Regions from separate parts of the Paenibacillus wynnii genome, predicted to be linked through region 1. Evidence: predicted binding sites of a transcription regulator. Region 1 holds the regulator's gene; each other region holds the start of a gene.
The links. Region 1 encodes Rex, which represses fermentation and respiration genes when NADH is low (regulators of the CRP and FNR family bind a similar motif). Its sites were predicted from a motif close to TTGTGAAATATTTCACAA; they were not measured.
Positions count from the first base shown of each region.

Region 2: a site for Rex is predicted at 1,319-1,336, ahead of adhE (bifunctional acetaldehyde-CoA/alcohol dehydrogenase). Genes of this name have one in related genera too.
Region 3: a site for Rex is predicted at 1,278-1,295, ahead of PWYN_RS10815 (DUF1858 domain-containing protein). Genes of this name have one in related genera too.
Region 4: a site for Rex is predicted at 1,347-1,364, ahead of nirB (nitrite reductase large subunit NirB). Genes of this name have one in related genera too.

Region 1 is NZ_JQCR01000003.1:1,833,893-1,837,080, reverse strand. It holds gene dinG (ATP-dependent DNA helicase DinG) at 1-980, shown strand, start outside; gene PWYN_RS23930 (redox-sensing transcriptional repressor Rex) at 1,061-1,714, shown strand; gene PWYN_RS23925 (amidohydrolase) at 1,701-3,002, shown strand; gene PWYN_RS23920 (cell wall elongation regulator TseB-like domain-containing protein) at 3,042-3,188, shown strand, end outside.
Region 2 is NZ_JQCR01000003.1:2,079,200-2,082,387, forward strand. It holds gene adhE (bifunctional acetaldehyde-CoA/alcohol dehydrogenase) at 1-1,242, opposite strand, end outside; gene PWYN_RS25115 (ABC transporter substrate-binding protein) at 1,663-3,114, opposite strand.
Region 3 is NZ_JQCR01000002.1:1,859,113-1,862,300, reverse strand. It holds gene PWYN_RS10825 (tetratricopeptide repeat protein) at 1-212, shown strand, start outside; gene trxB (thioredoxin-disulfide reductase) at 236-1,189, shown strand; gene PWYN_RS10815 (DUF1858 domain-containing protein) at 1,361-1,588, shown strand; gene PWYN_RS10810 (DUF438 domain-containing protein) at 1,622-2,890, shown strand; gene PWYN_RS10805 (ROK family glucokinase) at 3,094-3,188, shown strand, end outside.
Region 4 is NZ_JQCR01000003.1:2,099,518-2,102,705, reverse strand. It holds gene ric (iron-sulfur cluster repair di-iron protein) at 1-390, shown strand, start outside; gene PWYN_RS25190 (hypothetical protein) at 539-1,246, shown strand; gene nirB (nitrite reductase large subunit NirB) at 1,456-3,188, shown strand, end outside.

The sequences.
Region 1 (3,188 bases):
TATTTAAAGATTTGGCAGCCATTCGGGATAACGTGCGTTTTTTTATGGGCTTGAATGACGAGAATGTTGTATATTGGCTGGAGGCAAATGGAAATTACCGCAGCAAGTCTTTACAGCTCTATGCCGTTCCCGTCGATGTCAGTTCCCAATTAAAGGAGCTTTTCTTCGATAAGAAAAAAAGCATCGTGCTTACCTCGGCAACATTGTCTGTTGATAAATCATTTCAGTTTATGATTGATAATTTAGGGTTAAATGAAGCTGCCGAGAACGGTCGGCTAATGACCGCCCTTCTTCCTTCTCCCTTTCATTACAGGGAACAGGCGCTGCTTGTGATTCCAAGAGATTTTCCAAGTGTGAAAGGCAGCGTGGGAGATGCCCGCTTTGTCGATACGCTGGTGCAATCGCTTGCCGAAGCGGCAGTGACGACCCGAGGAAGAATGATGGTGCTATTCACATCCTACCGTATGCTTCGTCAGGTATACGATCCCTTGAAAGAAGCTCTGTCTTCACAAGAGATAACGGTACTAGGTCAAGGGATTGAAGGAGGCAGCCGGAGCAAGCTTATTCGCCGCTTTCAGGACAGCAATGCTTCGGTCCTCTTGGGGACCAGTAGCTTCTGGGAGGGCGTAGACATTCCGGGCGAGGCTTTGACCTGTCTGGCCATTGTAAGGCTTCCTTTCCAACCGCCTAACCATCCACTGGCGGAAGCGAAATCGGAGCTCCTGCAGGCCCAGAAGAAGAATCCTTTTATGAAGCTGTCAGTGCCTCAAGCAGTGATTCGGTTCAAGCAGGGTTTTGGGCGGTTAGTCAGGACTGCACAGGATAAGGGAATTGTAATTGTGTATGATACCCGAGTAATCGAATCTTATTATGGAAAATATTTTCTTTACTCTCTACCGGGGCCCAAAATGGAGCATATGCTGACAGATCAGATGGTCCCGCGTATTGCAGAATGGTTAGAGGAGGGGGGCGTCTCCTAAAACGCCCGATTTTTTGCACTTTTCTGAGTTGACTTTCAATTATTTTGGATACAATGTTAACACCTATAGGAGGAGAATATATGAAGTCGGATAAAATATCGGAGGCTGTCGTACGCAGACTACCTGTGTACCTGCGTTTCTTGAATGAACTCCACACTCGTGAAATTGCCACAGTTTCTTCTCAAGAGCTTGGACAAAAGCTCGATCTAAATCCAGCACAAATACGCAAGGATCTGGCTTATTTCGGTGATTTCGGAAGAAAAGGAATCGGTTATGATGTTCCTTACCTCATTGAAAAAATCCGCCATATCCTAAAATTGGATCAGCCGTTGAACGTAGCGCTTGTTGGTGCCGGAAATCTGGGGCATGCTTTGTCTAATTACAATGCCTACTTACAAGATACAATGAAGATAACAGCTATCTTTGATTCATATAAGCCGAAAGTTGGCCAAAAAATTAACTCACTTGTTGTTCAACCAATGGAAGAACTGGGCAGTACAATCCGTGAACAGGGCATCCGAATTGCTATTATTACTGTACCGGAGTTTGAGGCACAGAACGTAGCAGACACTTTGGTTGAATCAGGTATAGAGGCAATTCTGAACTTTGCACCGGTTATTCTGAAGACTCCTTCTAATATCCGCATTCATGCAGCTGATTTCACAACCGATTTGCAAAGTCTTGCTTATTATTTGCAGGATGGAAAGGAAGAAAGCGAACATGAAAAGCAATAAATGGACAATAAAGAACGGTAGATATGTAATACCTGGTTCTGATAAGCCTGTCCTTACCGGTTATATGACCATCGAAAATGATCTGATCACTTACATAGGTGAAGTGGAACCTCCTTTCGAAAGCGGAGTTGAGATTGTAGACGGCAGCCGATTGTTGTTCATGCCGGGTTTGGTTAACACACATGGTCATGCGGCGATGTCGCTACTTCGCGGATATGGTGATGATCTTGCCCTTCAGGTATGGCTTCAGGAAAAAATGTGGCCTATGGAAGAAAAGTTCACCGGGCAGGATGTATACTGGGGAACTTCACTCTCCGTATTAGAAATGCTCAAGGGCGGAACAACTACCTTCCTGGATATGTATGATCATATGGATCGGGTCGCCGAAGTAGTGGAGTTATCCGGAATTCGTTCTGTTCTAATGCGCGGAGTAATCGGCTTTTGTTCTGAAGAAATGCAGAATCATAAGCTTGCAGAAGCGATTGAATTTGCCCGGAACTGGCATGGCAAGGCGGATGGAAGAATTACAACTATGATCTCCCCACATGCACCTTACACATGTCCACCTGATTTTTTTGTTAAGTTCGTTCAGGCGGCTCATGATTTGGATCTTCCGATGCATACTCATATGTCTGAGACACGTCGTGAGGTTGAACAGAATGAAGCCGATTACGGCCTTCGACCGGTCGCACATTTGGAGAAGCTGGGTATGTTCACCCGCCCTTCGCTTGTAGCACATGGTGTTCATTTGAACGATGAGGAAATTGAAATTTTGGCTCGTCATCAGGTTGGCGTTTCCCATAATCCAGGCAGTAACCTGAAACTAGCCAGCGGAATAGCGCGTGTAACCGATTTACTGCGGGCGGGAGTGCCAGTGTCCCTTGGAACGGATGGAGCTGCGAGCAATAACAACCTGGATATGTTTGAAGAAATGCGTCTTGCGGCGCTGATTCATAAAGGGATAAGCGGAGATCCAACGGCCATTCCGGCACCGGAAGCCATGCGTATGGCTACGGAGTATGGAGCTAAATCTATCTTTTTGAACAATGTAGGACGTCTTGCACCTGGAATGAAGGCTGACTTTATCGCTATTGATATTGACCAACCTCACTTGCTTCCACATTCTGATCTGCTCTCTCATGCGGTCTATTCGGCAAGTGCGAAGGATGTTGAGCATGTATGGATTAACGGTCAGCAGGTTGTTAAGCACGGGAAATGCCTGACAATGGATGAAGAGATGATCCGCCACAAAGCTCAAGAGTCTTTTGAGAACCTTCTACAACGGTAATTATGAACGTCTGAATGTTATAGGAAAGGGAGCTGTACTTTGAAGAAAAGGAGAAAATGGCTCTTGCTGGGGTTAGGCGTGACTCTGCTCCTTCTGTTCGGATTAAGCCAGTTCTATGGCTATATTATGAAAGATCAATGGAATGAGCGCAGTGCCGCCAAAGCGGCAGCTAAAAGTAGGGCCGGA
Region 2 (3,188 bases), 250 kb from region 1:
TGCACCATGAGTAGAAGGTGAGTTCACGATAATACGTCCTGTTTGCAGACGGTGCGAGAATTTAAGGATAACTTCTTCATTATAGGAATGAATCGCGGAACTGTGTCCCATGCCGCCGAATTCAACGATTTCAGCTGCACGTGCAATCCCTTGATCAGCATTTTTCACTTTGTAGCAAGCAAGTACTGGGCTTAATTTCTCAGCAGACAGTGGGAATTTAGTTCCTACGCCTTCGAGTTCAGCAACCAGAATTTTAGTTCCAGCAGGAACTTGAATACCGCACATTTCAGCGATCTTCACTGCAGATTGTCCAACAATCGCAGGGTTTACTGCGCATTTTTCAACATTCATTGCGCCAGCAGTCAGTTTTGCAGCTTCTTCTTTATTCACGAAGTAACAACCGTTAGCGATCATTTTCTTCTTCACTTGGTCGAAGATTGGCTCTTCAATGATAACTGCTTGTTCAGAAGCACAAATCATACCATTATCGAAAGATTTAGAAAGAATAAGGTCAGTTACTGCTTGATCCAGATCAGCACTCTTCTCAATGAAGCAAGGAACGTTACCAGGTCCAACGCCAAGTGCAGGTTTACCGCAGCTGTAAGCCGCTTTAACCATTGCAGAACCACCAGTTGCCAAAATCAAAGCAACATCATTGTTGTTCATCAATGCATTTGTTTTGTCCATAGTTGGAGCTTCGATCCATTGGATACAGTTCTCAGGAGCGCCTGCTTTTACAGCAGCTTCAGCAAGGATTCTTGCAGCTTCACGGCTGCACTCTTGTGCTGAAGGGTGGAAACCGAATATAATTGGGTTACGTGTCTTAATGGAAATCAACGCTTTGAACATTGTAGTTGACGTAGGGTTAGTAACTGGAGTAATACCCATAACGATTCCGACAGGTTCTGCGATCTTTTGGAAGTTGTCGTATTTGTTGTCTTCAATGATGCCTACTGTTTTATCATTTTTGATGTTGTTGTAGATATACTCTGTTGCGAAGATGTTCTTGATGATTTTGTCTTCATATACTCCGCGACCCGTTTCTTCGATAGCCATTTTCGCCAAATGCATGTGTTTATCGAGACCAGCCAATGCCATGGCTTGCACGATCTTGTTCACTTGCTCTTGGTCGAGCAACATGAACTCCTCTAATGCTTTCTTAGCTTTGTCAACTACCGTCTGAATATATTCTTCAGCGGTAGGTTGTTTAACTTGGGCGGCTACTTCATTTTTTACTGCCATCTCCCTCGTCCTCCTATCAATTTTTAAAGTTGTTTTTCTCTACGGATTTATCTTACCACATCATTCTCCATATGCATAGTGAAATCTTTCACATACTATAAATTTTTTTTGATTTGTTTTCAAAGCGCTTACATTCGATCATAATAAGTATCTATTGACATTTTTTATAAATAAATTAGCCATTAAACTTCACTTTGTGAGGTTAGCCCTGTCTGTTATTGTTGCTTTTTAGGGAAAAGATGATAACAATATAAGCCCATTGATTTAGTGAGCTTAATTTATTCTTTAGAAAAACTCCTTCTATTATTCCTTGGGTTTTTGCCTATCATAATTATAAGGGCTTTCTATTATCAGCCCAAAACATACCAAAACCGACTCCATATCAGAGTCGGTTTCTGGTATTCATCATGCTCTTATCAACTACTGAACTTTAATGGTATCAAAGAATTTCTCTTGTACAATTTTAGCGGCGTTATCTAACTGTGTTTTAGAATCTGTACCTTTTTTGGAGAACAGCTCCTGAATTTCATTAGACATCGTAGCATAGTAGTCCTGAGTGTTATATTGCGCTTCAGGCTTGCCGTCGAGCAGAGCCATAATGTCAGGACTATATTGGTATACATTATCGAACTTGTCGTAAACCGCTTTAGTTTTCTTACCAAACTCGGAATCCGCTGAGTAGTAGTCAAGAAGCGGTGGTATGAAGTATTTGCCGTCCGTTGTACGTTGTTGAAGAGTGGCATCCAGAGCTTCCAATCCTTTATCAGAGAAATAATCGAAAGTAATATAACGGAAAGCCATCTCTTGTTCGTCTTTGGTTGCATTTGGATTGATAACAAGATAGTCCCCACCGAGTACACCTGTATGCTTACCGCCCTTTTCAGCCGCAGGCATCGGATAAGTCAGCACATCTTCAGGCTTCAATCCACCTTGATTCAACGCCTGCTCGATAACGCCGTCAGAACCTGCTATAACCATTGCAGTACGTCCTTGCTGGAAGGCGCCAACCGCGTCGCCCCAACCCAGTGCCCAGTCCTGAGGAATAGCATTAGCTTCCCATCTCAGCTTTTTGTAGAAATCTAATGCTTTAACACCTGCTTCAGAGTTAAAGGTTGCAACCACTTTGTCTCCTTCAATCTTCTGGATTTCACCACCGGCTTCAAACAAGAAGTTAGTCCAGTTCCAGCCGGCTTCGTTGCCTTTACCCATTGGAGCGATACCCGAAATCCCCTTCTTGGGATCAGCTACGCCTTTGGCTGTATTCAGCATATCTTCCCAAGTCCAGTCCATGGAAGGAACAGCAACACCTTTGTCATCGAGCATTTTCTTATTAATCATCGTTGTCGTAACATAACCCTTTTGTGTTACACCGAAAACCTTACCGTCAATGATGAATTGATTTTGCAGAACAGGGTTGATTTGATCCTTGAATTCATATTTATTCCACAGATCCGTTACATCGGCAACCCAGCCTCTTTCTACTAGAAATTTGGCTTCTGTTGCATAAGTATTGAAGAAAGTAGGCGCTTCGTTTGCAGCCATCTTCACACCGATTTCACTTACATTGTACTGCCAGTCATCTTTTACAATCTCAACGTTCGGATATTCTGCCTGGAATCGTTTGATCTTGTCGTCTTCCTGTGTTCTAATTTCAGTCAAGTCAGGTGTAGGATAGTGGACCTTAATCGTCACTTTCCTATTCGTAATATCATCCTCTGCCGGAGCATTGGTTGGTGCATCGGTAGCCGTGTTAGTCACCGCCGGTGCATTATTACCTTTCTTATTCTCCGCTGCATTGTTGTTCCCGCCGCAAGCCGACAAGAGCGAGCCTGTCACAAGAAGGCATAGCAGCATGCTGGAAAATTTACGCATTGAAACTCCCCTTTTCAATTTCATAATTATCTTACAACTTCATCATAAAAGAGAGAACGTTTCCAAACGAGGTG
Region 3 (3,188 bases), on a different contig from region 1:
TTCCTTTTTTCCGTCATGTGGATGGTTGGTGTGCTGCCTTGGAGTATTTAACTGCAAAGCTGCATAATCGACCGGTAACTTACCGTGAAGTGGCACAGCGTTATGGAGTATCGCCTTCCATGGTAAGCCGCTACGTGCGGCGTATTGAGGATGAATGCGACGTTAAAGCAAGCATGACCGACAGTTTTCCGCCTTTTACTGAAAATATATAAAACCCATGTGAGGAGGCACTGCTATGTACAAAACAATTGTAATCGGAACAGGTCCTGCCGGGCTGACGGCAGCCATTTATTTGGCCCGTGCCAACTTGAGTCCGCTGGTGATTGAAGGTTTGGAGCCAGGAGGACAACTGACAACTACGACTGAAGTAGAGAATTTCCCAGGCTTTCCTGAAGGAATTCTAGGTCCTGATCTCATGGATAACATGCGCAAGCAGGCGGAACGATTCGGTGCCGAGTTCAAGAATGGTTGGGTGGACTCCGTGGATTTCTCTGGGCGGCCGTTTAAAGTAACTGTAGATGGATTAGGAGTATTAGAGGCGGAGTCTGTTATTATCTCGACAGGCGCTTCCGCTAGATACCTCGGAATTCCAGGAGAACAAGAGAATGTGGGCCGCGGAGTCAGCACTTGTGCTACCTGTGACGGTTTTTTCTTCCGTAATAAAAAGATTATCGTAGTGGGTGGAGGAGACTCTGCCATGGAGGAAGCCAGCTTCCTTACGCGGTTTGCTTCCAGCGTTACCTTGGTGCACCGACGTCCGGAACTGCGTGCCTCCAAAATCATGCAGGACCGTGCGCGCGATAACAGCAAGGTGGTTTGGGCGCTTAACCGCACACCGCTTGAGGTTTCCGTAGGGGATACTGGTGTAAATGGTCTTAAAGTACGCAACAATGAGACAGGAACGGAAGAGCTTGTTGAGGCGGACGGAGTCTTTGTCGCTATCGGTCATACGCCTAACACGTCTTTCCTTGGCGGACAGCTAACAACGGATGCCAACGGTTATCTTGTAGTAAACCCTGGTACGACAGAGACCAATATTCCGGGTGTATTCGCTTGCGGAGATGTACAGGATACCCGTTACCGTCAGGCCATATCTGCAGCGGGAACAGGCTGTATGGCAGCCATGGATGCCGAGAAGTATCTTGAAGGCACGATGGTACATGACTGGAGCGAATCACTCGATAAATAACAAGCTGCATGTGATATGATTTGAACAAAGACTGTCTACCAAGCCATTAAGGCGAAGGGGCAGTCTTTTTTGTGCATCATTTTTGAGTTAGTGACTAGAATCACAATCCCCCTATTTTGCCTATGATAATCTGAGATTGAGAATAGTTCTCATGACAAAGGAGTGAAGCTAATGGAAAAAGTGCTGAAGCTGGAAGAGACCATTTTGGAACTGGTAAGCAGGCATCCAGAAGCGCTCGACATTATGGTAGAGCTAGGATTCCGAGATATCGCCAAACCGGGTATGCTGCAGACTGCTGGGCGCTTCATGACCTTGTCTAATGGCATCAAGCTTAAAAAAATGAACATGGACACCGTTAAGCTAACGTTTCAGAGTTACGGCTTTGAAGTTGTTGAATAGATGATCTGATATATATAAAAGGAGAGACATAAAATGAGCGAACTGATAAACAACCGTGAAGTAGATGTACCGGAACAAAACCGCCGGCAAGCTATGCTCAGAGAGATTATTAAGGAGCTGCATGCAGGCAAAAGTGTGGATGAAGTAAAGGCTCGTTTTGCAGAAGCGGTAGGGGACGTAACTGTGGCTGAAATTTCTGCGATGGAGCACTCTCTAATGACAGAGGAAGGCATTCCTGTCTCTGAGGTACAGCGTTTGTGCTCGGTGCATACAGCGATTTTCAAAGGCTCAATTGAGGAGATTCACCGCTCGTCCAAGCCGGAGGAGCAGCCAGGTCACCCGGTGCACACCTTCAAGCTGGAGAACCGTGAGATCGAACGTCTCGTGAATTTCCGTCTGGCGCTGCATGCCGATAAGTTCCAGAAGAACGACAGCGAAGAAATTATTTTCAAGCTGTTAGAAGACTTGAGTCTGTTGCTGGACCTCGATAAACATTATAGCCGGAAAGAAAATCTGGTATTTCCTTACCTCGAAAAGTACGGCATCTATGGACCTACCAAGGTCATGTGGGGCGTGGATGACGGTATTCGGAATATGATTAAGTCCGCCAAGACGACGTTAAGTGATTATCAAGGTAACAAAACAGAGATTGGTGAAGCTCTGGCACTTATTATTACTGAGGTTAATGAGATGATTTTCAAGGAAGAGAATATTCTTCTGCCCATGGCGCTGGATAAGCTGACTGAGGATGAATGGGTTAAGATTGCACGGGAGAGCGATGAGATTGGTTTCTGCCTGACAGCTCCGGATCAGGAGTGGGTTCCAGAGCGTGCGGGTGAGCCGGAAGGTGCCGTAGAAACCAAGGAGACGGAAGAAGAAGCTGGAACGGTTCCGCAAGGCTTTATCCGCTTTGAGACAGGCCTTTTGTCCCTTCATCAGTTGGAGACTGTCCTGAACCATTTACCCGTTGACCTCACGTTTATTGATGAGAATGATGTGGTGCGTTATTTCTCCCATGGTAAAGAACGTATTTTTGCCCGGACAAAAGCCGTTATTGGCCGTACCGTTCAGAACTGTCATCCGCCGCAAAGCGTGCATGTCGTAGAGAAACTTTTGGAGGATTTCAAGGCAGGACGCAAGGATGCTGAGGATTTCTGGATCGCTATCAAAGATAAGTTCATCTATATTCGTTACTTTGCAGTTCGTGATGCGGAAGGACGTTACATGGGCACCTTGGAGTTTACGCAAAATATCGCTCCGATCCGCGCTTTAGAGGGACAAAAACGTATTTTGTCGGAATAGATTGGTTTTTAGACTTTATGGACTTCCTTGCCTGTCGGGCAGGGGAGTTTTTTCTGTGCGGAGCCGAGCCTGTTTACTCTTCCAAAAACTTATTAAATAATGCTTGTCCGGGTGTGTCGCCTTTCCTTGACCGCAGGGTGGGCTTCTATTATAGTGGGAACGTAGGATTAACTATTTTAGCATAGAAAAAGGTGGCTTGTTACATGTCTGAAAATATCTACGTTGGCGTGGATTTGGGTGGAACCGCAATCAAGGTTGGAATCTGCAATGCCGAAGGGAACCTGCTGCATACGTTTGA
Region 4 (3,188 bases), 270 kb from region 1:
CAAAATGTAACTAAGGTGTTCCGTGTCCATGGTGAGGATTCCCCCCACTTGGCAGAGTTGTACACGTTGTTTAACACACTCAAGGAAGAACTCCTTCAACATACAACCAAAGAAGAAGAAAGTGAATTTCCTAAGATTCTTAACTATATTGCTAACCCTAGTGAATCGGCTTTGACAGAAGTTCGTGAGGCTCTTCATGATCTGGAAGATGAGCATGATGCAGCAGGTGATATTTTGAAACAGATGCGCTTGATTACCAATGACTTCACGCCACCGGGTCATGCTTGCACAACCTATCGTTTGACCTATGCGCGGCTCGAGGAGCTGGAAGGCATGACTTTTGAGCATGTTCATTTAGAGAATAATATCCTGTTCCCTAGATACCAGTAATTACAGCAAGTTTAGAGAGTCCTGCGAACAGGGGCTCTCTTTTTTGAGCCTGTGACAGGTCTCCGCAAGGTTTATTTGAGAAGGTGGCCTGCTTGCGTTATCCTTGTAGTAGATATTAATCATCAGACGGGATAAGGCGGTGCGGCAAATGTCCACGAAGCTTATATTGCGCGGATTGCTAGGGTTAATTATTTTAATGTCAGCAGGCGGATGCTCTACGATCTTAGACTCAAAAGCGGAAGGCAGTTATACAGAGGCAGCTGCTAACGGCCCTTTTCTTTCATTCTTTGCGGGAGACAGTGAATTCAACGGAAGTGCGGACAAACCACTCAGCGGAGCCTACAAGAAAGGCATTACTCTGCGGGAGCTGCTAAGGAATAGCGGAATCGTTGTATTTGCAGAGGATGGGAAAAGTATAATCTCGGTAACTGATGTGTCCCTAGATCCCGAGTTGAAGTGGGAACTTCAGGTCGGTGAAGAGCCGCTCGACTATGAGGATTGGGATCATGCCGTAGATCGGACAGATCATATTAAATTGATAGCTGTGCCGAAGGGCAATATAGATTCCGTTGAATCCGTAGTTTTATTTTTGAATGGGGCAAGTGATCACCCGGAGATGACACATTCGTATGTACTGCCATTTATAGCGGATTCCTCTGTTAGGAGTTTATTGAAGAACAGCGAATTGGTGCAGCTCTCCGAGAACAATAAAAGTATCCTAACGGTTAATGAATATACACCTCTAACGGATGAAGTCTGGAAGGTCAAGGTAAATGGGAAACTGCTAATGGAGAACGGTATGGATATGAAGCTCCGTCCGCAGGATGAAGTAGAGATTGTTCTAAATTTACGATAATCATTAAAAAATAATCATAGAATGCCAGATTTCCGAAATTCACAAAGGAATCTGGCTATTTGTGTTTTAGCAACAATTTAGTATGTTTTGTCACGAAATGTTGTGAAAAGATTCACACCTATTGTGATTGTAATCACAATGACCCTTCAAATTTTAAACGATAATACCGATATAAGAGTTTACACAGAAGCTTTAAGGAGGATTTTACAATGGCAGATAAGAGAGAAAAGTTAGTATTGGTCGGCAACGGTATGGCAGGTATAGGCACCATCGAGCAGATTTTAAAGCTTGGCGGTACTTATGATATAACCGTCTTTGGAAGTGAGCCCCACCCTAACTATAACCGGATCATGCTGTCATACGTTCTTGAAGGCAGTAAAACAGTAGATGATATTATTTTGAATGACCTAAATTGGTATAAGGACAACAACATTACTTTACACACTGGAATGACCGTAACTCACGTTGATGAAACCCATAAACAGGTTATAACAGATAGCGGAATGGCGGTTCCTTACGATAAAGTAATTATTGCAACTGGTTCTAACTCCTTTATCCTACCTGTTCCTGGATGCGATAAAGAAGGTGTAGTAGGCTTCCGTGATATCGCAGACTGTGATGCTATGCTAGAAGCGGCCAAGCTGTATAAGAAGGCTGCTGTTATAGGCGGCGGGTTGCTTGGTCTTGAAGCTGCAAAAGGTCTCGTTAACCTGGGAATGGACGTAACGGTTGTTCATTTGATGGAAGATTTGATGGAGCGTCAACTTGATCGCAACGCATCCTCGATGCTGCAGGCGGAACTTACACGACAAGGTGTGAAGTTTGCCATGGGCAAACAAACGGTTGAATTGACAGGGACTCAGCGGGTAAATGGATTGCTGTTCAGTGATGGAAGTGAACTTGAAGCTGATTTCGTTGTAATGGCTGTTGGAATCAAACCGAATATAGCGGTAGCCAAAGACAGCAACATTACATTCAACCGCGGAATCATTGTTAATGATTATCTGCAAACCTCGATGGACAATGTATATTCCGTTGGTGAATGTACGGAACATCGCGGAGTATGTTACGGATTGGTTGCTCCGCTTTTCGAGCAGGGAATGGTATTAGCTAAACACTTATGTGGAGTGGACACGAAGCCGTATGAAGGCTCTGTGATGTCCACGAAATTAAAAATATCCGGTGTGGATGTATTCTCAGCCGGTGAGTTCATGGAAACTTCTGAACATACAGTGATCTCAGCCAAGGATGATTGGAAGAAAACGTACAAGAAAATATTGCTCAAAAATAACATCATCGTCGGAGCGGTCTTGTTCGGGGATGTGACCGAATCAGCCAGTCTGCAAAAGCTTGTTAAGCAAGGGTCAGAAATGACGGATGAAATCTATGCAGAAGTTATGGGTACCAGCTGCAGCGGTGGTGAAGCCAAGAAAGGGATGTCCGTAGAAGCCATGTCAGATGAAGAAATCGTCTGCGGCTGCAACGGAGTTACCAAAAAGGCGATCGTAGATGCTGTAACCGAAAATGGTTTTACAACAGTGGACGAAATTAAAGCTTGCACCGGAGCTACGCGATCTTGCGGGGGTTGTAAACCGGTTGTGGAACAAATCCTTCAATTCGTACTTGGTGACAGCTTTCAGCAAGGCGCGAAACAAGGGATTTGCAGTTGTACTTCATTAAGCCGTGATGAGATCGTGGCTGAGATTACAGCAAAAGGATTAAAAACAACTAAAGAAGTGATGAACGTACTGGGCTGGAAACAAGAGGAAGGCTGCTCTAAATGCCGCCCGGCGGTCAACTACTATCTAGGCATGATCTACCCCGACACTTATGAAGATGAGAAAGAATCACGTTTTGTTAATGAACGGATGGGCGCGAATATTCAGAAGGACGGCACCTTTACGGTTGTACCGCGGATGTATGGCGGGGTTACAACACCTGA